DNA from 3 places in the Halomonas sp. CnH100-B genome. Region 2 is predicted to be linked to each of the others. Evidence: predicted binding sites of a transcription regulator. Region 2 holds the regulator's gene; each other region holds the start of a gene.
The links. Region 2 encodes LexA, which represses DNA repair genes until DNA is damaged. Its sites were predicted from a motif close to TACTGTNTANNTANACAGTA; they were not measured.

Region 1: the regulator LexA is predicted to act here: its motif matches at 7,990-8,009, upstream of NH398_RS05740 (Y-family DNA polymerase).
Region 3: the regulator LexA is predicted to act here: its motif matches at 6,444-6,463, upstream of NH398_RS13525 (PA0069 family radical SAM protein).

What each region holds. Positions count from the first base shown of each region.
Region 1 covers NZ_JAMXRX010000002.1:458,354-467,918, forward strand. The annotation lists gene NH398_RS05695 (toprim domain-containing protein) at 1-2,378, opposite strand, end outside; gene NH398_RS05700 (ogr/Delta-like zinc finger family protein) at 2,540-2,824, opposite strand; gene NH398_RS05705 (hypothetical protein) at 2,824-3,027, opposite strand; gene NH398_RS05710 (hypothetical protein) at 3,066-3,269, opposite strand; gene NH398_RS05715 (hypothetical protein) at 3,295-3,501, opposite strand; gene NH398_RS05720 (hypothetical protein) at 3,547-3,873, opposite strand; gene NH398_RS05725 (LexA family transcriptional regulator) at 3,967-4,632, shown strand; gene NH398_RS05730 (BRCT domain-containing protein) at 4,698-5,171, shown strand; gene NH398_RS05735 (hypothetical protein) at 5,251-6,651, shown strand; gene NH398_RS05740 (Y-family DNA polymerase) at 6,631-7,965, opposite strand; gene NH398_RS05745 (hypothetical protein) at 8,082-8,432, shown strand; gene NH398_RS05750 (hypothetical protein) at 8,681-9,565, shown strand, end outside.
Region 2 covers NZ_JAMXRX010000005.1:31,666-41,230, reverse strand. The annotation lists gene purU (formyltetrahydrofolate deformylase) at 167-1,021, shown strand; gene NH398_RS12450 (energy-coupling factor ABC transporter permease) at 1,039-1,710, shown strand; gene lexA (transcriptional repressor LexA) at 1,744-2,424, opposite strand; gene NH398_RS12440 (TetR/AcrR family transcriptional regulator) at 2,651-3,328, shown strand; gene NH398_RS12435 (L,D-transpeptidase) at 3,306-3,821, shown strand; gene nagZ (beta-N-acetylhexosaminidase) at 3,907-4,917, shown strand; gene NH398_RS12425 (hypoxanthine-guanine phosphoribosyltransferase) at 4,961-5,539, shown strand; gene NH398_RS12420 (pyruvate, water dikinase regulatory protein) at 5,553-6,386, opposite strand; gene ppsA (phosphoenolpyruvate synthase) at 6,621-9,005, shown strand; gene ggt (gamma-glutamyltransferase) at 9,159-9,565, shown strand, end outside.
Region 3 covers NZ_JAMXRX010000005.1:272,317-281,881, reverse strand. The annotation lists gene ctaD (cytochrome c oxidase subunit I) at 1-2,440, shown strand, start outside; gene NH398_RS13540 (hypothetical protein) at 2,445-2,789, shown strand; gene NH398_RS13535 (cation-translocating P-type ATPase) at 2,780-5,086, shown strand; gene NH398_RS13530 (winged helix-turn-helix domain-containing protein) at 5,007-5,300, opposite strand; gene NH398_RS13525 (PA0069 family radical SAM protein) at 5,339-6,418, opposite strand; gene NH398_RS13520 (gamma-glutamylcyclotransferase family protein) at 6,726-7,106, opposite strand; gene pgi (glucose-6-phosphate isomerase) at 7,241-8,908, opposite strand; gene NH398_RS13510 (PTS fructose-like transporter subunit IIB) at 9,144-9,565, opposite strand, start outside.

The sequences.
Region 1 (9,565 bases), on a different contig from region 2:
GCGTTGATGGATTGCTGCCGCTCGCGGGCCATCTGCTCCACCATGCCGTTGGCCATATCGATGATTTGCTGGTCGAACAGCCCCAGGCCCTCCGGCCCCAGGCACTCCACCAACGCCATTAGCTGGCCGTGGCACTTGGCGATGCGCAGCACCTTGATTTCCGGGTCGTCGGCCAAGCGGTCGGCGTAGTGGCGGGCGCGCTGGGTGATGGTGGCCAGCAGCGCGGCTTCCCGCTGGGCGACGGCCAAAGCGAACTGGCTGACGTGCTCGAGCTCGGTACGCTCCAGCGCCTCGGCCAGCGCTTTGGTGGTTTTGTTCTGACCATCCCGGGTGAAATGCAGGTGGCAGATACGGGTTTGAATCGCCTCGCCAGCCTGCACCGGGGCGTTCTGGCTAATCACGATGCTGCCTCGAAAGGGCGGCTCGTAGGTGTCGTTGCCGCTGTTCTTCACGCCACGGGCGCGTATCGAGCGGCCGTTAAAGGCGGTTTTCAGCTCGTCCCAATCGAACTGCTTCTGCTTGGCGCCGCCTTCCTGCTCGCGGTCGGATTCGATCAGCACCACCGGCAGGTTGCTCACCTGGGCAAAGTTACGGCTGCGGGCGGGCATGGTGGCCTTGCTGGGGTCGAAGCCCTCATAATCGCGCCGGCCGCACAGCTTCCAGAGGAACTCGATCAGCGTGGATTTACCCGCGCCGGCTTCGCCCACAATCTCCAAAAACGGGAAGCTGCCCATCTCGGCGCGGATCTGCTCGGCCAGCAGGCTGCCCATCCAATACGCCAGGGCCACCACGCCCCGGGAGCCAAACGCGCCGAGTAGTTGCTGTGTCCACTCGGTGCTGAACGCCTTGCGGTCGGGGTTGATGTGTAGCGATACGGATTGGCTCAGGGTTTTCAGCTGGCGGCGGGGGCCAAGCTCGAAAAAGTCCTCGCTGTTGATCGGCACCACCTTGCCACCGGCCACGGCAAGATCGCCGAACACATACGCGCCGTGCTCCTTGCTGTAGCCGATGAAGTCGATAGTCTCGACGGTTTTGATGTTGCCGATCTGGTCCTGCAGCAGGCTATCGAGCTGCTGGCTGGTTCCTGTCCATACCGCGCCCGGCGCAATGCCCAGCAGGCGCTTTTTGTACTCAGAAGCCGAGGCCAACTGGCCGCCGCTGAAGGTGTTTTTGATCGGCGGGCGGCCGTCGGGAAACTCCACGCGGTAGTAGTACCAGCTCTCATCGGTCACCGCGTTGGCCTGGTAGTACAGCGCCGTGGGGAAACAGGTGCAGATGCGCTTCACGCTGCCGGATTGCTCCAGCGCCGCATCGCGCAGGGCGGGGTCGATCTGCCGCTGGTCTTCGCCGTCCAGCCCATCGGCGCGCAGGGCGCGGTCGAAGGCGTCCATGTCCAGCTTCCACCACCACAGTTGGCGTTTGAACTCGAACCAGAACTCCCGCTGTTCACGGCGCTTGTACATCAGCAGCGCTTTCGCCATGGCCGTGGGGGCCAACAGCAGGTCGCCGTGGTAGCGGTAGGTTTCCTGGTGTTTCTCGGTCAGCTCGCCGCGCTGGTGGGCGTCGTTCCAGTCGTGGCCACCGTGGGGGATCTGCGCCGCATGGCACTCCCAGCCCGCCGCCCGGGCGCGCTTCACGTGCTTATGGGTGGCGTTGTGGCCGGCGCGGTTGTTATCCAGCGCCCATACCAACGTGGGCCGGCTTGTGCCTGCCTCATGCGCGGCATCGGAAAGGGCGTTCAACGCCTCATCGGGGTAGTTGCCGCAGCTCATGGCGGAAACGGCCGCGATGCCGTGGTGGTAAAGGGCGATCGCATCGAAGATGCCCTCTACAATCCACACTTCCTCAGCCGCTACTAAGTCAGCAGCGGTGAGAGCAGGCGGGCACCACCACTGGCCTTTGTAGCGGCCAACGAAATTGGCCTTCTGTTTGCCGAAGCGCTCCGGGTTATCCAGCAAGCGCTCCCAGTAAGCGCCGCCGGGCAGTGCGAAGCGCACGGTGGCGGTACCGCCGATCTCCGGCTTCCAGTAGCTCTCTTGGGTGTACCAGCCCTGAATGCGGGAAAGCTCGAAGCCCCGGCCATCGCGCAGGTAGCCATCGGCCACCGGCGTGGTAGAGGTGGCCTTCTCGTTCGCTTTCGGGCTGTAGCGCTCGCTCCAGGAGCAGAACAGATCCGGGAACAGCGCTTTGATGTGGATTTGCGCGCCACAGTTGTTTTCCCGCCCGCATTTCAGCATCCACGGCGCGTCGGCGTTGATGTACGCCTCGCGCTTACCGCACTCCGGGCAGCGCACCCGTTGCAGGTAGGGGCCGCGCTCAATCGCCTCAAAATCGCTGATTAAGCGCGCAACAATGTCCTGGCGCAGCGATGAATTCACGCTCGCCTCCTTATTCAACAAATGGATGGGGCTGGGCTTGGGGCTAGATCACGGCACCGGCTGGGCCGTGGGTGCCCCCTTTCGGCCGGGCATAACACACAGGCCGAAAGGGGCGTGGTGGCCGCGGGGGCCTTGGGTGATGGGCAGCTCTCTGCATCGTCTTAACCCTCATAACGTTCGTCATTGGCGGCTGGGCGAGTGATGTCCAATTGCATCTGCTGGATCAGGCGAGGCGCGAACGGCAGATTCACCCGGGCGTTGGGGATATCGCTCGGGGTTAGGGTGTGCAGCACCTGAAACCCCGCCTTGCCTCGAAAGCCGCACTCCACGTTGCGGCACTCCACTACCCCTTCGCGGTACACCGGTGTTAGCCCCTGGCTGTTGCGTACCCGCATGTTGTGGCCGCAGTGGGGGCAGGGCATACGGTGCTTGGAAGCGGTCGACATCAATGGTTTCTCCCTACCGGATAAAGGGCGCGGCCGCGGCCGGTGAGCCCTTGGGTGCCTTTGCGTAACCGCCGCCGCAGTAGCCATTCGGCGGCGTCGTCCAGGCTGGTTAAATCCTGCTGTTCACATACCTGCTGCAGCGCGGCCTCTAGCTGGTCGTTCAGCGGAAGACGTAATTCGCCGCGTGCCGGTTGGTCAGCCATACCTCAATGCTCCTTGAGGGCCTCAAAAAGCCCTGCCTTTACGACGCCTGCTGGGGCACAGTGCTAAGTGAGAGATCCGCAACGCCCAGCGTCTCTAGGGCTTCCTTCAGCACCAGTTGGCGCAGCAGCGACGCCCGTTCGATACCGGTGTAATCCACCAGCGCATCGATCAGTTGGGCCTCGTACTGATCCAAATTGAGAGCGGCGTAGCGGGTGCGCACACGTTTGGGGTCCTGGTACATGGCAAACATCCTTATGCAAGCAGGGTCATTCGGCATTCAGCGTGTCTTGGTCGTACTCGGCGATGCCGCGCAGCATCAGCATCCGCGCCGTGGCGGAGAGGGTGCGCATTTCCAGCTCGGCGATGCGCTCCAGGTCGGCGCGCTCGTCTTCGGTCATGCGGGTCAGTACTGTGCTGGTGCAGCCTTTAGGGGCATAAATTGGCTTTGGGGCAATGGCGTTGGTCGAGGTCATGGGGTAGGCTTCCGTATCAGGTTGAATAACTTTGGCCGCAGCGGTTTAGCGCTCGTACAAGCGCACCAGCTTGCGCTGCAGGAAGTGCTCATCCATGTGGGTGCGCAGTTCGCACAAAGCGTCTTCCACCTGTTCGAACGGCGCGTTTTGGGCCAGCATCGTGGCAGCGAGCTGGCTCACCGCCTGGGCGGTGGTGCGCTCTTCCAGCGCTTCGAGATCGGCCAGCGGGTTAGGCTTCTCGGTGCCCTGGGTCAGTGCCATTTCAATGGCATCGCGGATATGTGGCGAACAACGGTCTAGATCTACCTCTACCCCGCGAAACAGCACGGTGGTGGAAGGCGGCAAGATGATCGTGGCAATGATGGTGACCATGGCAGTGGCTCCCTTTGCTATGTGTATCGAAGTGAAAGACATGAATAGAATGGTTCACAAAAATGAACCTGTCAATAAGGATGGTTCATAAAAATGAGCATTGGCGAACGCCTGAGAGAAGAACGTGAGCGGATTGGGTTGAGCCAAACGGCCCTTGCGCAGATTGGGGGTGTAGGAAAAACCACCCAGATCAAATATGAAAAAGGTACCAGCAGCCCTGATTCTTCCTACCTTTCCGCCGTTTCTGATGAAGGCGTAGATGTCTTTTACGTGCTCAAAGGCCAGCGTTCAGGAACTGCCACTGCTCAACCTTTAGGGGTTGCGTTAAGTGAACCATCGGCAGAGCTTTCACCCATCAAGATGTACGACATCGAAGCTGCTGCGGGCGCTGGTCGTAGCTTCGAAGGTGAGCCGATTAAAACCACCCTTCATTTTCCTAGCAGCGAGCTGGCCGAGCAGGGGCTAGACCCTGCCCAGGTGGTGGGCATCAAAGTGCGCGGCGATTCGATGGACGGCACCCTGGCCGATGGCGATTGGGTGCTGGTGGATCGCAGCAACCGTGACCCTAAGCAGGAAGGGGTTTTTCTGCTGCTGGTGAGTGGCGAGCGACGGATTAAGCGGGTGCAGCGGTTAGCGGGTGGTGCGCTGTATCTGATTAGCGATAACGACCATTACCAACCGGAAATGATCAAGCCGCAGGATATGCACGATGTGGAGATCTTAGGGCGGTGTGAGATTCGGATTGGGCGGGTTGTGTAACTGTAAAACCATGAACACATAAAGGCAGCTATGAGACTGCTGAAAGATAATACAGGGAGGTAGGGATGAGCGTTTTAACCTTTGATTATGAAGATGCGAAAGGGAACGTTAGCACGCGTGAAGTCAGCCAATGGAGTGAAGATGGTTGGCTGTTAACGGGCATCTGTTCAAGCGATAACCGCCGTAAAACGTTCAGGCGAGACCGTATTCAGGTGGTTCATGAAGGCGGCGAAAGTCTCAAGCCTATCTCCATGCCTCAGCACCTTGTCGATCGTGCAATTACGGCCAGCAAAAAGCGGTCGGACTCACTGGAAATTCTCTTTACTGGGTTTGCAAAATCGCGCCGGGCAGAGCTAGAAGCTGCTGCAGCGGAGTCAGGCATGCGGGTTTGTAAAACCGTCACGGTGGGCCTTTCTTTTGTTTGCGGTGGACCGACGGCAGGGCCGACCAAGCTGCGGAATGCTCAGGCGAAAGGTGTCCCGGTATTGGATGAGGCTGACTTTTTGAAGCTGTTGGAAACTGGCGAGATGCCAGAGTGAGACGCGAAGCAATTAAAATGTTGTAACTGATTCGTGAGAATTAGCATAGCCTGTTTAAACGACAATATCGAGATTAACGATGATTAAAGTATTAAAATGCGCAGTTGCATTTTTTTTTGTTTTTTTCGCATGCTTAGCACTTGCGGAAAGTGGTGAGTCCAGCAGTGGGGGTTATGCAAAAGATTTCTTTTTGGCAATAATTGATGTTTTAAAGATTCCTGTTTCTATAGTGCTTACCTTGTGGTTGGTTAAAGGTAGGTTGCGGCTGTTTATAATGAAAGATCTTGTGGCTAAAAGGCTTAATGAGCTTGATGATATCAAGAAGAAAGTAAGAAAAAAAGCTTTGCATGCATTAAATGAAATCAATGATTTAGGCGAGATTCCCCCTCATGTTTTTATTGACGAAAGTGATTTGTCATTTGCGGAAGAGATGCTATCTGAAATAGAAGACGAAGCTGTTCACGCCGAGAGGGGGTTGGCATCGGTTTCGGTTATATCTAGTCGCTTTTTCAGTAACTTCAAAACTGAATATATGAGGTTTAACAGAAGAAGCGAAGGATCTTTCAAAGTTAAGAAGCTTGAGTTTTATTATTTGTTGCACAGCAGTGTTTCTTACATAGAGTTAAACGCTGCAAGGTCAATGGAAGTACCTAACGAGGTTTCATTTAGTGAAAAAAGTGAATTTGGCAATAAAGCCTGGCCATTGATAAAAAAATCTGGAGTTGGTGGGATTAATGGCGTTGATCAAGGCGCAACAATTACCCCATACGACTATCATTTCTCTCATTATTTTTTTTCTGTATTTGATTTTCATATATTGAATAATTTTTACTTAGCAAATAAAGTCTTTTTTTCAATGTTAAAGGACTGTAATATTTCTTATTTTTACTTCATTTTTAATGGTTGGTATGTGCCGAATGAGTTTTTTATGGATGAGAAGGCAGATTTTTTTAACCATAGAAGACACTTGAAATTCATTGCGGTGAAGCCTCAGATCTCATTAAGTGCGATAAATGAGGCGGATAAAGATCAGTTGGTTTTGTTTTACTCAAACCTAGATGCACACTATGTGTTTTTAAAGAACTCTAATGCCTCTGAAATTAGACAGTGTTTTGAAAAAGCTTTTGGGTTTCCTGCTGAAGAAGTGAGAGTGATGAGAGACTTAGAGGTGGTTAGTGTTACTGTGAAAAAAAGATACGCAGTTGCTTTATATAAAAGAAATGTCTTCAATATATCCTATAATGCATATTTAAACTCTGAGAAAGGTTTTTTTGAATTTGCACGTTCATCTATAAAGAAAGGCTCACCTCTAGCTTTATATGTTTTTTTAATGATGCTGTATAAGCTGCTGTGTTCATTTCTTTCGTTTGTTTTTTTAGTTTTCAAGAAATATTTTTTGCCATGTTACTTTTTTGTAAAAGGTCTGGTTTCTATTGTTTTTGCTAAGTTTTTTAAAATATTATTTAAACCACTCATTTGAGTTTATAGTAAAGTGTGTTTTTTTAGCCGCCCCCTCATCCGTATACGCCTTCATCAGCTCATCCCAACGCGTCGTATAGCGCGGGCTGCGGTTCGCGCAGCGTAGGTGCCAGGGGGCGTTCTTTTCCGGTAGGCCCAGGCGTACCGTGCCTTTTCCCATCTTCTCGTTCAGGGCGTCCATGGTGGCCATTAGCTTTTGGCTGCGTTGGCGTTCTTCTTCTGTTTGTGGCGTGTCCATCAGGCTGAGCTGTTGGCGGTGCTGGTCGGTGAGGTCGAGCATCATCACCCCGGCCTTTTTGTAGGCGTATTTAGGGCGGTAGATCTTGCGCAGCGCCTCTTGGGCGGCGTGGAGGATCTCGCGGGTGTCCTGGGTGGGGCGTTCCAGTTCCACCACCACGCTGGGGCAGTATTGCGGCAGGTCGGGCCGGAAGCGGTTGGTTTTCAGAAACACCATGACGGCACGCGCCAGGCTTTTCTGCTGGCGTAGTTTTTCGGCGCCGCGTTGGGCGTGGTGGCGGATGGCCCCTTGCAGGTCGCTGAGCTGCTGGGTGGTTTGGCCGAACGATCGGCTGGTCATGATGCGCTGTTTGGGTTCGTGCAGGTCGTTCATTTCCAGGCAGCGAATGCCGCGTAGTTCCAGCGCCGTGCGCTCTACGTTTACCGAGAACTTGCGCCGCAGGCGTTTGGCGTCCGCTTCGCGCAGATCCCAGGCGGTTTTGATGCCCATTACCTGCAGCCGCTCGTTCAGGCGGCGGCCGATGCCCCACACGTCGCCCACGTCGATTTGCTCCAGCAGGTGCCGCGCTTCGTCGCTGTCGGCGTGGAGGATGCACACGCCGGGGTAGCCGGGGTGCTTTTTGGCGATGCGGTTGGCGAGCTTGGCGAGGGTGTGGGTGGCCGCCACGCCTACACACACGGGAATGCCGGTATAGCGGCCCACTTTCCAGCGCAGGGTTTTAGCGTGGGCCAGCAGCGCCTCTGGCGTGAAGCCATCCATGCGCACGAACATTTCATCAATGGAGTAGGGCTCGACCCCGGCGGTCTCCTCCTCGAGCACGCTCTGCACCCGGTGAGACATATCGCCGTACAGCTCGTAGTTGGAGGAGTAGAGAATCACCTCGCCGCGTTCGACCAGGTGGCGCACATGATGGGCGGGCGTGCCCATTTCCACGCCCAGGGCTTTGAGCTCATTAGAGCGGGCGACGATGCAGCCGTCGTTATTCGAGAGAATGCCCACCGCCCGGCGCCTTAGCTTGGGGTTGAACACGCGCTCGCAGCTCACGTAGAAGTTGTTGCAGTCCACCAACCCGATCATGTCGCCTCCTTAACCCTTGTTAAATGCTGTTCGTTTATACAGTATTAGACATTAGGGAGGCGACAGGCAAACGCTAATATACGTCGCTGAATATGGAGCTAGCACAGGGCAACAGCATGCGAGTGACCTATTTGGGGCCTGCCGTGGTGGGGGTGGAGCACCCGGCGGTAGCGGAGATGGACCGGCGAAAATTTCCGCCGACCTGTTTTCTGGTGGAGATCAGCGAGGAGGCGCACCCAGGTGGGCCATGGATGGAAGGCGACGTGCTGGTGGTGGACGAGGCACGCTCGTATGGACACGCGGATCTGGTAGTGGCGGAGGTAGAGGGCGAGTACCGGTTATTCAAAACCCACCGCGTCGGCAGCCGCTGCCGCCTGTTGCCGCCCTCGGGCGGGGAAGGGTGCTTCATCACCGCGAAGCAGTTTCGTGGGGTGGTGGTCAGGCAGGCGAGGTGTTGGGCGTTGTAAGAAATGACTTACAGGTTTTGTAGTCAATAGCTTACATCATTGTCTGAGCGGATTTGTCATAGTGAGAGCGTCGCCTAAAAGCACGCGTTGCGGGATCGTTTCGCCAGAAGATTGCGGCACTGATACCCCCGGCCATGGAATGGCTGGGGGTATTAATCTGACTCCCGATCCAGATTGGTTCACGCGCTACCTGTGTGCTAGGTTATATTAAGAAAATATCCGTGAACCTAATACAGCTAGGGGTAGGGATGAGTAAGAGATTGGATATAAATTCTTATGAGCGTACTAGTGATATTCTTGAGATCGTAGATACTCAAACCCCTACCGCAGTGAATGCCAATAATTTTGTGGCACTGATAGGAGATTACCGCTTAAAAGATTCAGAACCTCATTTAAAGTGTTTTTGTGAAAAAAAGAAAAAAGATATATGTGGTCAAAATCACAGAAATGGATATGTTGTTGAGTTAACTGATGGAATCAAGTCGCTCCTTGGAAGTACATGCGTTAAAGATTTTGATCCAGAAGGTGAGCTAAGAAGGTCAGTGGTTCACTACGACAATAAAAAGCGGTTCTTTGAAAGAGTTAGGTATGTTAATCATTGTTTCTATGATAAAGAAAAGATTATAAATAAAATAGAAGCAGAAGCTCAAAAGATAAGTGGTGTGAATAAATATGTTTCTGATTTGATAAATTCTTTACCTTCTGGTGCTGTTTCAAAGCTACAGGAAATGGCTAAATCAGGTAGGCGATCTATAACTGTGGATGTTAGGAAAGTAGTTGAAGAAAAGAGCGAAGTCACAGGTAAAGTCGAGAAGGAAGTAAGTGTCCTCACGCATACATTGGATGAGGTTCAAGGGTTGAACATTTTTAACCATGCATACAGATTGAATCTTATTGATGAACTGGAGAGAAAGAAGGGTCTCATAAGTCGTTTGGAATACACTGAACACAATTCTTCAGCGAGATCCGTGGCAAAGCTGCATAATGAACTTTTAGAGATTGACCCTTTGTGTGAGCGAGTAAGGAGATACTGTTCAGAAAAAATTATGTTTGAGCATTCAGATACGAAATTTTTTATCTATCTAACATCTGATCACAGCGAAAGAGTTCAATTGTACCGGATGTGGAGCTTT
Region 2 (9,565 bases):
AATACCTTAACTATACGGGATGCGGGGGGCGGGTAACAATCATCGCGGCACCTGTCCACGGTGCTTCATCATCCGGCTTACGTTACACTAAGGTCGCTACAGAGTTTACCTGCCGCCCGGCAGGTGCTTGGCGAGCGTGCCGTTAAATACGTTAAGAGTGTTTGTGATGTCTCATTATTACCGGTTAGTTGTTTCCTGCCCAGACCAAGTGGGCATTGTGGCGCGTGTCTCAAGCTTTATTGCTCAGCAGGGTGGTTCCATTACCGAGGCAAGCCAGCACTCGGATTTAGAGACTGGCCGCTTTTTCATGCGTTATGAAATTCTGGCGGACTCACTCGGCATGTCGGCAGAGGCGCTGCGTACCGCGTTCGAACCCGTCGCTGCGGAGTTCGATATGCAGTGGTCGCTGGTGGATACCGAGAAACGCCGCCGCGTGGTGTTGATGGTATCCCGAGAGTCTCACTGTTTGGTCGACTTGCTCTACCGCTGGCAGGCAGGGGAGTTGGATTGCGATATCGTCGGCGTGATTTCCAACCATGACGATATGCGTTCGCTCACCGAGTGGTACGGTATTCCCTACCATCATGTGCCGGTCGATCCTGCCAACAAACAGCTGGCGTTCGATCAGGTGCAAGAGCGGATCGACGCGGCCCGTGCAGACTGTGTCGTGCTGGCCCGCTATATGCAAATACTGCCGCCCTCGCTGTGCGAGCGCTATGCAGGTCGAGTCATCAACATCCACCACAGCTTCCTGCCGTCGTTTGCCGGTGCCAAGCCCTACCATCAAGCCTATGAGCGGGGCGTGAAGCTGATCGGTGCGACATGCCACTACGTGACCGAAGAGCTGGACGCCGGGCCGATCATCGAGCAAGACATTCATCGGGTCAGCCACTGTCATACGCCTACCGACCTCGTTCGGTTTGGTCGCGACGTGGAGAAAGCGGTGCTGGCTCGCGGCTTGCGTTGGCACTTGGAAGATCGCGTACTCATCCACGGTAATAAGACGGTCGTCTTTAGTTAATCGATTCTGGGGGCGCTATGTCCTTTGCACAAAGCGTATTGGCACCGTGGGCGCTCGTGATGAGTGGGTTGTTGTCACTGGGTGTGATGGGCTGGTGCGTTTGGCTGCGCCCCTGGCAACCTCTTCTGGATGATCCGGCGCTTCAGCACCGCTGGCTGGCCGCAACCCTGATCGTCATGCTGTTTTGGCAGCTACGCGCGCAAGCGGTGGATTGGCTGACGCTGCATTTGGTCTTTACGGTGCTGATGACGCTGGTATTCAAAATGCCGTTAGCGCTTATCAGCAACCTGATGATCAACGTTGCCATGGTGGCGATTGGACGAAACGACTGGGCCCTGCTGGGGGCAAACGTGCTGGTCACCGGCATCGTACCTGCCATGGTGACAGGCGTAGTGTGGCGGCTGGTTGATCGCCGGCTGCCGGATAATTTGATGGTCTTTCTGTTTGCCTGCGGCTTTTTTGGTGCGGCGCTGTCGACATTGGGGGGTGGACTGTCGGCGGTGGCGCTCATCCTCATGGCGGGCACTGACCCTGAAGCCGTGTATCTGGCTCAAGAGTATGCCCGCTTTTTACCGCTGCTGATGCCTTCCGAGGCCTTTATTACGGGGATGCTGCTCAGCATCCTGCTGGTCTACCATCCGAACTGGGTGGCCACGTTCAATGACCACCGTTATATCGACTCCCAGTAACGCAGGCGAGTGTATGCAGAGCGTCGGTGAGGATCAGCCCAGTGCCTGACCGTTGCCTCCACGAATTACCCCAACGCCGACGCCTTCGATATCCAGTTGCTGCGTGCGCAGATCGATCTCGATGGGGGCAAAGTCGGCGTTCTCGGCAATCAACGTCACTTGATGCCCCTGGCGTTTAAAACGCTTGACCGTGACTTCGTCTTCTAGTCGTGCTACCACGATCTGACCATCCCGCACGCGGTCGGTACGGTGAACGGCCAGTAAGTCGCCTTCCAAAATGCCGACATCTTTCATGGAGAGGCCGCGTACCCGCAATAAATAATCGGCCTTGGGAGTGAAGTACTCGGCAGGCAACGGGCAGTAACGGTCAATGTGCTCGGCGGCCAGAATCGGGCTGCCAGCGGCCACTTCACCAATCACGGGCAATCCGTTGGGGAGAGGGTCAGCGGCGACCGATGCTGTGGCAGGGGCTGGCGTATCGGCAGGTTCCAGCGGCTCTTGATTAGGCAGACGGATCCCACGGGACGTATTACGAATAATGCGAATGGCCCCCTTGCGCTCTAACGCGCGCAGGTGCTCTTCCGCTGCATTGGGAGAGCGGAAGCCAAGCGCTTTGGCGATTTCGGCGCGCGTTGGCGGATAACCCAGCTCACCCATGGTCTTAACGATGAAATCAAATACGTGCTGCTGACGTGCTGTGAGTGGACGCGACATACCAAACTCCAAAACAGTGAAAAGACAGTAGCTACATGTCGGCTTAATCAGTATGTGGTTAAGTATACAGTATGTTGCTCTGTCCAGTACATGGCGAGGACCACGAAAGCTAGACAAACATGAAACCCGTCAATGACTAGGCACGAATTGGATAAGAGATTGAGCCAGCAAAGCGAATGGCATAGTATTCAGCGTTGTTTAAAACACCTGTTTTTTGGAGGGCGTTATGGCCCAGTCGGATACGGTAACGCGTATTTTGGATACGGCAGAGGTGCTATTTGCAGAGCGAGGCTTTGCCGAGACGTCGCTGCGCAATATCACTAGCAAGGCGCGGGTCAATTTGGCCGCCGTGAATTACCACTTTGGTTCCAAAAAGGCGCTGATTCAAGCGGTGTTCGCCCGCTATCTCGATCCGTTCTCGGCGCGCTTTCATACCGCACTGGATGAACTAGAGGCGCGCTACCAGGGCCAGCCGATTCCCCTAGAAGTGTTGCTGGAAACCATGGCGACCACGGTGCTCGCCGTTCCCGCCGAGCGCAATAGCTTAAAAGTGTTCATGCGACTGCTAGGGTTGGCCTACAGCCAAGCGCAGGGACATTTGAGGCGTTACATCCAGCAGCAGTATGGTGATGTGTTCACCCGTTTTACGGAGCTGGTGCGCAAAGCGACGCCGGATCTGCCGGACGCCGAGCGCTTCTGGCGGCTACACTTTATGTTAGGAACGGTAATATTCACGCTGTCAGGGCTGGATGCACTGCGCGATATTGCTGCCAAGGATTATCAAGAGCAGGTCACGGTGCGTGATTTGGTGCGACGGCTGCGTCCTGTCGTAGTGGCAGCCATGAATGCACCGTTACCCGCTGTGGTTGAAGAGGGTCACCATGGTAACGCCCAAGCTAGCTGAGCTGCCGCCAACACGCGGGGGTTGGATAGAGATCGATACCCAGCGCCAGAGGCTGTGCTGGTGGCAAGGGAACGACATTCAGCATGAGTGTGCGATTTCGACGGGGCTGGCAGGCGTGGGGCAGGAAGAGGGTAGCGGTCAAACACCGCTTGGCTGGCACTATGTGCGAGCGTCGATTGGCCGCGGTTGTCCGGATAATGCCGTGTTTCGTGGTCGCCGCTGGACAGGCGAAGTCTTTTCGCCAGAGCTTGCGGCCGCGCACCCCTCGCGCGACTGGATTTTGACGCGCATTCTATGGCTGTGCGGGTTGGAGCGGGGTGTGAACCGCGGAGGGAGCGTGGATTCCCAGCGGCGCTATATTTATCTGCACGGTACCCCCGAGGACCAGCCCATGGGCGAGGCCGCTTCTCACGGTTGCATACGCCTGCGCAATGACGATTTACACTTATTATTCGACCATGCCCAGCCCGGTACGCCGGTTTGGCTTCATTAAGCCCATAGATGCGGCGTCCTGCCAGAATTTTGACACGCTAAGCGGTTAGTCTAGAATGGCGCCCTTTTTTGTTGGACTCACCACCATGACGCAACCCATCGGCCCGGTCATGCTTGACCTAGAAGGGCCACAGTTATCCAACGCGGAAAAGCGCCTGCTAAAAGATCCCGCCGTGGGCGGTGTGATTCTGTTTGCCCGTAACGTCGAAGACGCTTATCAAGTTCGCAAGCTGTGCGAGAGCATTCGGCGTGTGAGAGGCGATTTGCTACTGGGGATCGATCAAGAGGGGGGACGTGTCCAGCGAATCAAGCAGGGCGTTACCCGGTTGCCCGCCATGGCGCGTCTTGGGGAGCTGTTCGCCAGCGACCCAGTAGCAGGTTTGAACCTCGCCAAAGATACCGGCTGGCTGTTAGGCATGGAAATGGCCGCCTGCGGTCTGGATATTAGCTTCGCTCCCGTATTGGACGTGGAAAGTGGCGTGTCAAGCGTGATTGGTGAGCGCAGCTTCAGCAGTGACCCGCTTCACGTGGCCAAACTTGGTCATGCATTTGTCGAGGGCTTGCATGATGCCGGCATGGCCGCCGTGGGTAAGCACTTTCCCGGCCATGGGGGCGTGGCGGCAGACTCCCACGTGGCGCTACCCGTCGATGACCGAACGCTGGCGGAATTGAAAGCCCGCGACCTCGTGCCGTTTCGCGAGTTGGCGAGTGTCTTGAATGGCGTCATGCCGGCCCATGTGATCTATTCGGCTTTTGACAAACGTCCCGCCGGATTTTCGCCAACATGGCTGGGCATGCTGCGTGAATCGCTCGGGTTCAAAGGGTGTATTTTTTCGGATGATTTGAGCATGGCCGGTGCGCACGAAGCCGGTGGCCCCGCGGAGCGCGCCAAGGCAGCCCTGGCGGCTGGCTGTGACATGCTGCTGATATGTAATGATCGTGCGGCGGCTCTTGAAGTCGTTCACGCCTGTGACGGGGTGTTGAACAAACGTCCTGCCAAATTACGTTACGGCCGCGCAAGGCCAGAGCTCGATGCTTTGGCTGCGCTTGGTCGCTGGCGGCGCACCCATGCCAAGCTCGACGCGTTGGCACACTGATTTTTATACCGTTATCTTTTTGAAGGCTTTGTGGAGAAGTAGCATGTCCAAGTTGGATACAGAAGCGCTTGAATCGCTGGATTCCATGCGTGAGTTGATGGATAACGCCGACTGCCTGATTTCGCAAGAACAGGTAGAGCGGGCGCTGGATCGCATGGCAGAGGAGATCACGCGTGACTTGGGCGACAAGCTGCCGGTGTTTTATTGCGTTATGAACGGTGGGCTCATCACGACGGGGCACTTGTTGACACGTCTGGGGTTCCCGCTAGAGGTGGATTACCTGCACGCCACGCGGTATCGGAACGAACTGCGCGGTGGTGAGCTTTTCTGGCGCGTCTCGCCTGAAGTGCCCATGGCGGGACGTCATGTGGTCATCGTCGATGACATTCTGGACGAAGGGGCGACGCTGGCCGCCATCCTCGAATACTGCAAAGAGGCGCAGGCCGCCAGTGTCACGACCGCCGTACTGGTCGACAAGCAGCACGACCGTAAAGCAGTGCCGGGTCTAAAGGCCGACTACTGCAGTCTGGAAGTGGCCGACCGTTACGTTTTCGGTTTTGGTATGGATTACAAAGGCTATTGGCGTAACGCCCCAGGGATTTTTGCGCCTAAGGGCATGTAATACAAAGCGTTGCCTAGCGGGGCGAGAAGCGCCTCGCTAGGCCCGTCTCCGCGATCATGCGGGTCGAAATCTCCTCCACGGAAAACCGCGTCGTATCGATGTAAGGAATGTGCATCGTTCGATACAGCGATTCCGCCTGCTCTACCTCCTGCAAGCATTGATCCATCGAGCTATAGCGGCTGTTGGGTCTGCGTTCATTGCGAATGGCCGATAGCCGACGGGCATCGATGGTCAAACCAAACAGCTTGTGTCGATGGGGTGCCAATGCTTTGGGCAGCTTGAGGTGGCCGTCTTCGTCCAGATCGTCCTCGGTCAGCGGGTAGTTGGCTGCACGAATACCGAATTGCAGCGCGAGATACAGCGACGTGGGGGTTTTTCCGCAGCGAGAAACGCCTACCAGAATGATGTCGGCTTTGTCGTATTGGTGCGTGCGTGCACCATCGTCGTTATCCAGTGCAAAGTGGACCGAATGGATGCGATCCATGTAGACATCGTCACTCCCGATGGAGTGAGTGCGACCGACGCTGTAGGAGGAGTGGGTTTCCAGCTCCTGTTCGAGCGGCTCCAGGAACGTCGAAAAAATATCCACTTTGAATCCTGACGCCTGACGAATGACGTTCCGGATGTTTTGATCCACGATGGTATCGATGATGATGGGGCGGTGACCGTCGCGGATAGCGGTGGACTCGATGATCTCGGCCAGTGCTTGGGCTTTCTCTACCGTATCGATATAGGGTTTGGTCAGCATGTTGATCTCGACATCGCTGAATTGGGCCAGCAGGCTGCGTCCCAAACTCTCTGCAGTGATGCCGGTACCATCGGAAATGAAAAAGGCCGTTCGCTTCATAGACTGTTCCGCCAGCTAAGGGTGCATGATGCGTCTATTGTGGGCTGCGTCTGCCGTCAGCACAACGCTTCACCGCCACTACATAAAACGGCTATATCAGTGAGTTGTTGTAAAAATCCTCCACTCCCTTCGCTGTTAGACCAATGGCGAATAGGAACGCGTGGTGCTAGGGTGACAGCGTCTAACAGTGTCGCCCTATGGGGTTGCAACAAAGTCTGAAAGCGAGGGGGTTGCGTGGAAGAGTACATTCTGTGGTTCGATCAGCTAGGTATGGCAGACGTCGAACGCGTGGGTGGTAAAAACGCCTCGCTGGGCGAGATGATTTCCAATCTGTCGGGGGTTGGCGTGACGGTGCCCGGCGGCTTCGCGACCACTGCCCACGCGTATCGCGAGTTTCTCTCCCATGAGGGGCTGAACGACCGCATTAATGACACGCTCGCTCGCTTGGACGTTGACGATGTCAAAGCCCTGGCCGAAGCCGGTAAGACGATTCGTCAGTGGATCATCGATACGCCACTGCCTCCCGCTTTCGAGGCCGCGCTGCGCGATGCTTACGAAAAGCTCCAGGCTCAGCACCCCAGTCTGAAAGTCGCCGTTCGCAGCTCTGCCACTGCAGAAGATCTGCCGGACGCCTCTTTTGCAGGGCAGCAAGAGACCTTCTTGAACATCGAAGGGTTTGCCAATATCAAACACGCCGTGCATGAAGTGTTTGCTTCGCTGTTCAACGATCGCGCCATTTCCTACCGCATTCACCGTGGCTACGCCCATGAAAACGTGGCGCTATCAGCAGGCGTCCAGAAGATGGTGCGCTCTGAAACCGGTGCTTCCGGCGTAATGTTTACACTCGATACGGAGTCAGGCTACCGCGATGCCGTCTTCGTCACGGCCTCATGGGGGTTGGGTGAAACCGTGGTACAGGGGGCTGTCAATCCCGACGAGTTTTATGTGCACAAGCCCACTTTGGCCGCAGCTCGCCCGGCGGTGCTGCGCCGCACGCTGGGGTCCAAGCTGATCAAGATGGTTTATGGGCAAGATGCTAGCGCCGGTAAGTCCGTCGACACCGTCGATGTACCTTTCAAAGATCGCGGTCGCTTCTGTATCAACGATGAGCAGGTGATGGACCTCGCCCGTCAGGCGGTGACCATCGAGCAACACTACCAGCGCCCGATGGACATCGAGTGGGCGCTGGATGGCGACGATGGAAAGCTCTACATCGTACAGGCGCGTCCGGAAACCGTGGTGTCTCAGCAGGAGGGCGGGAAGCTCGAACGCTTCCAGCTACGCGAAAAGGGCCGCACCCTGATTACCGGTCGCGCCATCGGTCAGCGTATTGGACGTGGAGCGGTCAAGATCGTCTTGAGTCCCGATGAGATGGACAACATTCAGGAAGGCGACATCCTGGTCACCGATATGACGGACCCCGACTGGGAGCCGATCATGAAGCGCGCTTCGGCCATCGTGACGAACCGTGGTGGCCGCACCTGCCACGCGGCCATCATTGCCCGTGAGCTGGGTATTCCGGCGGTGGTGGGCTGTGGCGATGCCACAACGCAGCTTCAGGAAGGTACCGACGTAACGGTGTCCTGTGCAGAAGGCGACACTGGTCACGTGTATGAAGGGCTATTGGCCTTTGACTGCAACGTGTCCAGCGTCGATTCGATGCCGGAAATCCCCTTCAAAATCATGATGAACGTGGGTAACCCAGATCGTGCGTTCGGCTTTGCAAGCTTACCCCATGCTGGGGTTGGCCTCGCGCGACTGGAGTTCATCATCAACCGCATGATCGGTGTGCACCCGAAAGCGCTGCTGGAATACGATACGCTGCCTGCCGATCTTCAACAGGTGATCGACCTGCGTACCGCTGGCTATGCCGACCCGGTGAGCTTCTACGTCGATAAGCTGGTCGAAGGGATCTCCACGCTGGCAGCAGCATTCTACCCGCAACGAGTGATCGTCCGCCTGTCGGATTTCAAATCCAACGAGTATGAAAACCTGATTGGCGGCAAACTCTATGAGCCGGGCGAAGAGAACCCGATGCTGGGCTTCCGTGGTGCTTCCCGCTATATTTCGGACGCATTTCGCCCTTGCTTCGAGCTCGAGTGTCGCGCGTTGAAGCGCGTGCGTGACGAGATGGGCTTCACGAACGTCGAAATCATGGTGCCATTCGTTCGCACCACCGACGAGGCACGCGAAGTAGTGGACCTACTGGCCGCTAACGGCTTACCGCGTGGCGGGGACGAACATCCAGACGGTTTGAAAGTCATCATGATGTGCGAGCTGCCAGCCAATGCGCTGCTGGCGGATGAGTTCCTCGAGTACTTCGACGGTTTCTCGATCGGGTCGAACGATCTTACCCAGCTAACCCTGGGCTTAGATCGGGATTCCGGCATCGTGGCGCATCTGTTCGATGAACGTAATCCCGCAGTGAAAAAGCTGCTCGCCATGGCGATCAAAGCCTGTAAAGAGAAGGGTAAGTACGTGGGCATTTGCGGCCAGGGGCCGTCCGACCACCCGGATCTTGCTAAGTGGTTGATGGAGCAGGGTATCGATTCGGTGTCGCTCAACCCTGATGCGGTCCTGGAAACTTGGTTCATGCTGGCAGGTGAAACCATCGCCTAACGCATTGTTCATACGCTTAGCGTGCTTGCTATTTTGCGCCCGACCATTGTGTCGGGCGCAGTCGTTTTATAGGCTACGCTGTTGTTTGAACGACGACCGGGCGATTCCGCCTAGGATGTTAACGTCAGCGCGAAGGTTTCAAGGAGAAAAGCGATGCGGCCAACAAGGGCACTCTCACTGACTGGTTTACTGCTGGTGCCAATGGTGAGCTGGGGGTTTAGTTACGAGACACCCTCCATTACACCGGAAGTGGGATCAGGTTTCGAAGAGAAGCCCGGTTGGGCGGCTGACACCTTTGCCGTGGCGGCAGCGAACCCGCTAGCCACCGATGCAGGCTACCAAGTGCTCAAAGCGGGTGGCAATGCCATCGATGCGGCAGTAGCCGTACAAATGGTATTGACACTGGTCGAACCGCAGTCCAGCGGTATCGGCGGTGGCGCTTTTTTAATGCACTTCGACGGAGCGAAGGTGCAAGCCTACGATGGCCGCGAAACGGCGCCTGCCGCAGCCACTGGGGAGCTATTCATGGAAAACGGTGAGCCGCTGCCCTTTATGGATGC
Region 3 (9,565 bases), 240 kb from region 2:
GCTAAAGGCCCTCACCATCGTGAACCATACAACGCTAGGTCTGCGTTTTATGATCACCGGGATGGTGTTTTTCCTGATTGGCGGCATTCTTGCCATGCTGGTGCGTACCCAGCTAGCGATGCCCGACCAGGACTTTATGTCGCCGGAGATCTATAACCAAGTCACCACCATGCACGGCACGGTGATGATGTTTCTGTTCGCCATTCCCATGCTGGAGGGGCTGGCGATTTACCTGATCCCTAAAATGATTGGTGCCCGTGACTTGGTGTGTCCACGGCTAACGTCGCTGGGTTATTTCTGCTACCTGTTTGGCGGGATTATTCTCACCTCCAGCCTAATTATTGAGATGGCGCCTTCAAGCGGTTGGTTTATGTACACGCCGCTGAGCAGTAAAGAGTTTGCTCCGGATTTGGGCTCCGATTTTTGGCTGCTGGGCATCACCTTTGTGGAGATATCAGCGCTTTCGGCGGGGGTGGAGCTGGTGGTGTCTATCTTACGCACCCGCACCCAGGGCATGGCGCTGCATAAGATGCCGCTGTTTGCGTGGTATATCCTCGCCATGGCGCTAATGATCGTGGTGGGCTTCCCGCCGCTGATACTCGGCAGCGTGCTGCTGGAGCTTGAGCGAGCAGTCGGCATGCCGTTTTTCCAAATTGCGGGCGGCGGCGACCCGGTACTCTGGCAGCACCTGTTCTGGCTGTTTGGGCACCCCGAGGTGTACATCATCTTCCTGCCTGCCGCTGGTATTGTCTCCACCTTGATTCCGGTGTTTGCCGGGCGGCCCATTGTGGGGTACGGCTGGGTAGTGGCAGCGATCACCATCATGGGCTTTATCAGCTTTGGGCTATGGGTTCACCACATGTTCACCATTGGCATTCCGCAGCTGGCCCAGGCGTTTTTCTCGGCGGCCAGTATGCTAGTGGCCGTGCCCACGGCGATTCAGGTGTTTGTCTGGATAGCCACGCTCTGGCTTGGCAAACCCAAAATGAAGCTGCCCATGCTGTGGGTGATGGGCTTTTTAATTATCTTTGTGTGTGGTGGGTTAACCGGCGTCATGCTGGCGCTGGTGCCGTTTAACTGGCAGGTGCACGACACCCACTTTGTGGTGGCGCACATGCACTACGTGCTGGTGGGGGGCATGTTCTTCCCGCTAATCGCTGGGCTTTACTACTGGCTGCCGCTCTTTTCTGGGCGAATGCCCTCCGAAAACCTGGGGCGCTGGGGGTTTTGGCTTACCTTCCTGGGCTTTAACGGCACCTTCTTAATCATGCACTGGACCGGGCTGCTTGGCATGCCCCGGCGGATTTACACCTATGAAGCAGGGTCGGGCTGGGAGATTTTCAACCTGCTCTCATCCATCAGTAGCTTTGTGCTCTCGGCAGGGATTGCCATGGTGCTGCTGGATATCGCGCTGCACTTCCGGTTTGGCAAGCCCGCCAAGCATAACCCCTGGAATGCCGATACGCTGGAGTGGGCCAACACCATGCCGCCCAGCGCCTATAACTTTGTCAGCCTTCCCAATGTGGAAACCCGCCACCCGCTGTGGGATGACCCGAACCTGCCGCATACCATGGCCGAGGGTAAGCACTCGTTGGCGGTGGCTTCCCACGGCAGAAGGGAGATGTGGGGCACCGACCCGATTACGGGCAAGGTGCGCGAGATTATCCACCTGCCCGGTAACTCCTGGTGGCCGCTGTTTGCCGCTGCCGCGCTGGCGGTGGTGTGCCTGAGCCTGCTGACCAAGGTGTACGTGTTGGCAGGCGTGTTCGTGATGATTGCCGGTATCTTCCTGCTGCGCTGGTCCTGGGAGAATGGCGCGCATCCTAAAGCGGCACCGGATGCGGGCGTAAAACCGGGCGACCCACCGCTCCATTCGCGCACGATGGATGGTCCTGGTCTTTGGGCGATGGGTGTTTTTCTGATCGCTAACGGATCGTTTTATCTCTCTTATCTGTTTGGCTGGTTCTACCTCTGGACCGTTTCACCGCAATGGCAGATGCCAGAGACGCCGCCGCTATCACTCATATTAATGGGTGCAGCTGGCGTAGCGGTTTTAGCCGGTTGTGGTGTGATGGAAAAGCTGGTGCGTGGGCTGCGCCAGCAGCGTGACGCCGGGCTAGGTGCAGGCTTCTATTTAGCCGCTGCGTTAGGTGCACTGCAAGTGGGGCTAACGGGCTGGGCGCTGTGGCAAGCCGAACTTGCTCCCACACAAACCTCCCACGATGCGGTGATGCTGGTCGGCCTTGTCTACGCCCTGTTCCACGGCGGTTTAGCGGTCATCTTGACCGTGCTTCAAGGCCTGCGTGTGGGCTATGGCTATGTGGGCGCTCATGCTCCCTTCGAGCCGGGCGTAGTAGCCCTACTATGGCGCTATAACGTGGTCACCTTTGGACTATTAATTGCGGCGCTAGCGGTGCTGCCCCGCGTGTTAGGAGGGTAGGGCGATGGAACGAATGAACTTTACCCACCCTATCCATTTGATAGTGGGGCTAACGCTTTGGAGCGTTTGGTTTGTGGCCGTGTATAGCGGCCTATCGGTGGCCTGTGCGGTGGCTCCGCCGCCGCCAGAGGCAAGATCACTCACGCTGCTCAACGCAGGTCTGGGCGGTTTTACTCTTCTCTGTGCTGCTGGGCTTGTGCTGTTGGCGTGGGGGTGCTGCCGCACAGCCAAGCAGCATCAGGGGCGTCAGCGCTTTCATGCCGTGGTATCCGGTTGGCTCTACTTGTTTTCTGCCTTTGGCGTGGCGTTTGCGGGGCTACCCATCATTGGCGTGCCGCCTTGTCTGTAACCGTGAACAGTGACTCGCCTGCTAATGACGACGCACCGCTCTATACGCTTCATGGCATGTGGTGCACCAGCTGTGCGCTGGCGGTAGAGGGCGCGCTAGCCCGCGTGCCGGGAGTCGCTGAGGCCAGCGTTCATTACCCTACTGCAACGGTATGGGTAAACGGCTCTCCCTCAGCAACCCAGTTGGCGGCGTTAGCCCCCGTGGTGAAACGGCTGGGCTATCGGCTGAGCGAGTTAGAGCCAGTGCAAGATGCCCAGCAGCGCTTAGCCCAAGAGAGCCGCTACCTCACGCTGCGCCTAATTGTAGGCGCAGTGTTGGGTATGTGGACCATGCTGGCGTCGCTGCTGATCTACGTGGGCGCGCTGCCCAATGCCACCATAGAGCTGGTCGTTGCGTGGGTGGCCGGTGCCTTTTCACTGCCCGTCGTACTCTATTCCGGCCTTCCGTTTTACCGAGCGGGGTGGCGCACACTACTGGCCCGACGCCCCGGCATGGATGTATTGGTAAGCCTGGGTGTGCTTGGCGCCATGGCGGTATCGGTAGGACTGCTGCTGTGCGGCTCTTCTGAGGTCTATTTCGATACTGCGGTGATGCTGATTGTGCTGCTTCTGGTGGGCCGGCTGGTCGAAACCCTGTGCAGGCAACGGGGGCTTAAAGCCTTTGATGCACTAAGGCTGCCGGAAGCTGATGTGGTGGTTTGCCAAGGCGGGCAGCGCGACACGCAGCCCGTCGAGGAAGTCTCCATGAGAGCCGTGATTGAAGTGCCTCCTGGTGAGCAGGTGCCCTTGGATGGCCTGCTGGAAACGCCCGGCTGGCTGGATACCGCCACGCTAACCGGGGAGAGCGTGCCGCGCTACCTGCATGCTGGGCAGCGTGTATACGCTGGCTGCCGCTATGCGGCGGGGCTAAACGCAGCGTCTTTGAAGGTGACTGTGACTGCCACCGTCGGCCAGCGGCGGGTGGATAAGCTGTGCGAGCAAATGCGCCGCGCCCAGGTAAAAAAGGGCGAATTGCACAAGCTGGCCGACCGCTTTGCCTCATGGCTAAGCCCCGTAGCGCTGCTGCTGGCTGCGCTGACACTTCCACTCGGGCTGCTATTGGGCCTTGGTCTAGAAGACGCTGCTGTGCGTGCGCTGTCTGTTTTGGTGGTGGCTTGCCCCTGCGCGGTGGGGCTGGCGGTGCCGCTGGCAAGCCTTGCCGGTAGCAGTCAAACATTACAACAGGGCATTGCGCTTCGCGACCCTGCTGCTTTTGAAACCCTGGCGAACGTACGCGGTATTGCCTTCGATAAAACCGGTACGCTCACCCGGGGGCAGCATCAGGTAGTGCACGCCGCGCTGCGCCAAGGCGAAGACCTCGCGATTTTTCAGGCGATGCTACGCAGCGCCGTCAGCCAAAGCGAACACCCGCTAGCCAGCGGTTTGTTGGATTGGGTGAACCAGGCTGAAACAGCAACGCCGCCCAAGGCACTTCATAAAGTACTTCATCTTGAGGAGCATCCCGGCAAAGGCCAGCAAGCAACGTTTCAAAACGGAGAGCAGTGGTGGTTAGGTAGCGCCGTATGGATAGAGCAGCAGCTTGGCGCGCCTTTGCCAGATAACGCCCAACACCCTGACTACGCCTTTGCTTCACAGGTGGTAGTGGCCAACAGCCGCGGTTGGCTCGCCACGCTCTACTGTGCCGACCAGCCGGTGAGCGATGCGAAAGCGAGCCTTGCCGAACTACAGCGCTCAGGGTACATCGTGGCGCTGATCAGCGGCGACCGCCAGGGGCCGGTGGGCTGGCTTGGCCTGCAGGTGGGGCTAGCAAAAAACGCGTGCTACGCCCAGCGTTCGCCAGAAGCTAAAGCGGCGCTGCTCAAAGGGCTGCCATCGCCCACGCTCTATGTGGGCGACGGGGTGAACGATACCTTAAGCCTTGCCGAAGCCGGGGTAGGCGTCGCCCCCATGCAAGCCAGCGAAGCCGCCCGCGAAGGAGCCGCCGCACAGCTGCTTTGGCCTGGGGTGAGCGGTATCGTAAGGCTATTGGCACTGGCTAAGCGCACCCGCCGAGTCATGGTGCAAAATCTAGTGTTTTCGGCACTCTATAACACGCTGGCGCTTGGGCTGGTGATCATGATGGCGGTACCGCCCTTGGCCGCCGTACTGGCGATGGCAGCAAGCTCGCTCAGCGTGACGTTAAATACAGCGCGCCTTGCGTGGGCAGAGCCTGACGAGGCTAGCGATAGCCCAGTACCTGCCCTAAGCGCTCAGCGTTCGATGCCACCCACTGAGGGTCAATCGCGCCCCACTGCTTAATGGTGTAGTGGCCAATGTTGTGGCGCTCGCCGTCGCCTTTTTCAAATACGCACTCAATATCCAATTCCCCCAAGGACGTAATGGTGTCTTGGGCGGTGCGCCTCGGCATGCCGGTGGCTTCCATCAGCGCGGGTACGCTGGCCACGCCTTGCTCAATCAAGTGGGCCACGTAAAGGCGGCGGTAAAAGCTGGATTTTGTTTTGCTGAGCGACATGGAGAGGGCGTCTTCTTAGTGATGGGTATTCCTGCAGTCTAATCAAATAAATCCCCCTGTGCCCGGGGCGGGCGAAAATCACGGGTATTCAGCCCCTGCTCGGTGCGTGGCTGCATGTTCCATTGGCGGCTAGCACGCTGAAACCGCTGGGCGATTAAGTCAGCAAATACCCCTTCTCCGCGAAAGCGCTTACCAAAGGCCGCATCGTAGGTTTTACCGCCCCGACACTGACGCATCAAGCTCATCACTTTGGCAGCGCGCTCGGGGTAGTGAGCCTCTAGCCACGCGTCAAACAGTGGCGCGACCTCGTGGGGCAGCCGCAGCAGCATCCAGGTGGCGGTGCGCGCCCCGGCGCGGCTGGCGGCTTCCAGAATGCGCTCAATTTCGTGGTCGGTCAGGCCGGGAATAATCGGTGATACTAGCGTGCCCACCGGTATTCCCGCCGTGTTTAGCTCGCGGATCACTTTCAGGCGTGCCTGCGGCGATGCCGCACGGGGTTCCAGCGTGCGCTTTAGGTTAGCGTCTAGGCTGGTCAAGCTCACGAACACCCGCACCAAGCGATGCTCCGCCATTTCTGCTAGTAGATCGATATCCCGCAAAATCAGCGTGCTTTTCGTCACTAGCGTCACCGGGTGGCGGCAAGCCAACAGCAATTCCAGTAAGCGGCGAGTGGTTTGGTAGGTGGCCTCTAGCGGCTGGTAACAGTCGGTATTACCGGAGAGGTTAATGGGGCGGCAAACATAGTGGGGGTGGCAAAGCTCCTCTTTTAAATGCTCCACCAGCCCGTGGCGGGCGATCAATTTGGTTTCAAAATCCAGCCCCGGTGATAAATCCCAATAGGCGTGGGAGGGACGCGCATAGCAGTAGACACAGCCATGCTCACAGCCGCGATACGGGTTAAGCGAACGATCAAAAGGTAAATCTGGCGATTTGTTCCAAGAGAGTGCGCTTTTACTGGCTTCCTCGCGCACTTCTGTTGCCAGCGAAATAGAGGCTTCTTCCTGCCACCAGCCGTCATCCTCTGCCACGCTGCGGGTAGGGGCAAAGCGGTTATGTGGGTCGTAGGTTGCACCGCGCCCTTTATGCACGGTAGCTCGAGAGGGATCCAGTGATGTCATCTGCCACCTCATACGTAGTATCAATATATGTTTATAAATACAGTATATGGGGTTTGCGCAGCACCGCAACCAAGCGGGCAGTACAGCCACGACAGCGCTAATGGTATTTTGGGAAAAGAGGGACGACTTACTTGGATGATGTCAGGGGAGGGCAGGCATTTCTGCGAGGACTAAACGTCGAGCATATCGTCGATAAAAACGTGCCCGATGCGTTCACACACTCTGGGTTAGAGCACTGGCGAATTTAGCAGGGGAGTATGCGGAGATTGTGAGTACGGAAGAGGCGTTGGCCTTTCTGTAAATCGTTTTACCACTCTCCGCTCCTGATCTGCGACGTTGTCTCAACCGGTGGATTGTAGATATAGCACCAGGCATCGCCATACTGTGTTGCCAGCACCGTCCGGTCGTACATCCCTTCTGCGGGAGAGTGATGCAAGTAATCTTCTAGCTCATCCAGTCGTGCTAGCTGTTCGGCGTTAATGGCATACACTTCCACCTTAACGCCTGTGGATGGCGTGAGCTTAGCGCCTGGGTAGGGGCCAAGGTCGTAAAGTGTGATTCCCGTTAAACGGTCTTGGCCCAGCATGTCAGCGCCGTTTAAACAATGATGATTGCGATGGCCGTGCTTTAACGTGCCGTATACCGCTACTCGCGGGCAGCGCTGAATAGACCGGTGAAGATGCTGCATGGGTTCACCTTTTCACAATGTTCAATAAGCCACGGCTACACGCCGATTGTCGACGGTTGAGAGCCACTCAATAGGCGTTGACCCAAAAGCGCCCTGGCAGTCTGCCAAGGCGCTGTGCTTACCTACCTTTTAACCTAACGCTTCTTCCGCACCGGTTTTTTATCACTGCTTGCTGGCTCAGCGCTATCGGCTTTGCGTGCACTGCTGGGAAAGTGCGCTCGTACTAACTCCAAAAGGCCCTGCGTAGAAGCGTCGAAGTCGGCGGCGTTGGCGTCGATGCGCTCGCTGATCTCTCCGGCGATGCGCTTGCCTAGCTGTACACCCCACTGGTCGAACGAGTTGATGTTCCAAATCACGCCCTGCACGAACACTTTGTGTTCGTAGAGCGCAATCAGCGCGCCCAGGTTTTTCGGCGTTAGCTCGTCGAGCAGCAGGGTGCTGGAGGGGCGGTTGCCGGGGCAGCTATAGGGGTCGAGCTGGCTAAGCTCTTTGCTGTCGCCTTGGCTGCCTTCCATAAAGGCGTTGGCTTGGGCCAGCATGTTGGTCAGCAGGGCGAAGTGGTGGTCTTCCACGCCCGGTTCCGGCTTGAGCGAGGCGATAAAATCGATGGGCACATAGCGCGTGCCCTGGTGCAGCAGCTGGAAGAAGGCGTGCTGGCCGTTGGAGCCGGTTTGGCCCCACACAATTGGGCCGGTTTTGTAGTTCACCGGGTGGCCGAAAATATCCACCGACTTGCCGTTAGACTCCATATCCAACTGCTGCAGGAAGGAGGGCAGCTGGTTGAGCGCTTGGTCGTAGGGCACGATGGCTTGGGTTTCCGCGCCGATAAAGTTGATGTACCAGATGCCGATTAGCGCCATAAGGACCGGCATGTTTTGAGCGAAAGGCGCTTCGATAAAGTGCCGGTCCATCTCATGGGCGCCTTCCAGCAGCTCGATAAAGCCTTCAAAGCCAATCGAGAGCGCAATGGGCAAGCCGATGGAAGACCACATGGAGTAGCGGCCGCCCACCCAGGCCCAAAACTCGAACACGTTCTCTTCGCGAATACCGAACTCCATGGCCGCTTTGCGGTTGGTGGACGCGGCAATAAAGTGCGCGCCCACGTCCGCGTCTTCGCCAGCGTTCTCCAGGAACCAGCGCCGCGCCGTCTTGGCGTTGAGCAGGGTTTCCTGGGTGGAGAAGGTTTTGGTAGAGACGATAAACAGCGTGGTGGCGGGGTCTAGCCGCGACAGCACTTTCTGTATATGGGTGCCGTCCACGTTGGAAACGAAGTGGAAGTGCAGCTCTGGGTGGCGATACTTCAACAGCGCACGCACTGCCATGTTGGGGCCAAGGTCCGAGCCGCCGATGCCGATATTGACCACATCTTTAATACGCTGGCCGTTATAGCCTTTCCACTCGCCGCTACGCACCGCTTCCGAGAACAGCTTGATCTGCTCGCGGGTGCGGGTGATTTCTGGCATCACGTCTTCGCCGTCCACATACACCGGTTCATCACCAAGATGGCGTAGGGCGGTGTGGAGTACCGGACGGTTCTCGGTCACGTTGATAATGTCGCCAGAAAACATTTGGGCGCGGCGCTGTACCAGGGCGGAATGGTCGGCTAGCTCGATTAGTTTAGCCAGCACTTCATCCGATACCTGATGCTTGGAGTAATCTAGAAAAAGGCCGCCGACGCGGAGGCTCATTTTTTCAAAGCGCTGCGGATCATTCGTAAAGTAGTCACGAATGCGGTCATTGGCGGTTTTATCGCGCAGGCGCTCTAGGGCCTGCCAAGTAACGCTGCGAGTGAGTTGAAACATAACGGGCGGTCCTGTTGTTTTTACATCTGTTTTACATCGTTATCGCTAACGGGGCGTGTCCGACCCTTGGCGTCGCTGTTATTTATGTAAAAATACTACATGTTGCGCGCTTGAGAACAACAGTTAGCGATCAATGGTAAGAAAAATGGTTAATAAAACAGCGGGGTGGTGGTCGTCTTGAATGTCTGACTGAAAAACAAAAGGGCGAGATTGCCTCGCCCTTAGTGTGCCGCTTTTAGCTGGCAACGGCTACTTGGGCAGCGCCACGTTTGATAAACGCGTAGCCCAGGCCGGTGATCAATGAGCCCACCACAATCGCGCCCAGGTAAAGCAGAGCGGGAGTAATGGCGTTAGGAATCAGCAGCACGAAGATACCGCCATGGGGGGCCATCAGTTTGGCACCCACCAGCATGGAGAGCGCACCCGTGACCGCACCACCGGCGATACAGGCGGGAATCACGCGCAGCGGGTCTTTCGCCGCAAAGGGAATCGCGCCTTCACTGATAAAGCACAGGCCCAGCACGAACGAGGCTTTACCCGCTTCTCGCTCGGGGGCAGAGAACTTGTTACGCGCCACGAAGCTGGCAATACCCATACCAATCGCGGGCACCATGCCGGCGGCCATGATCGCGGCCATTGGACCGTAGGTTTCAGAGG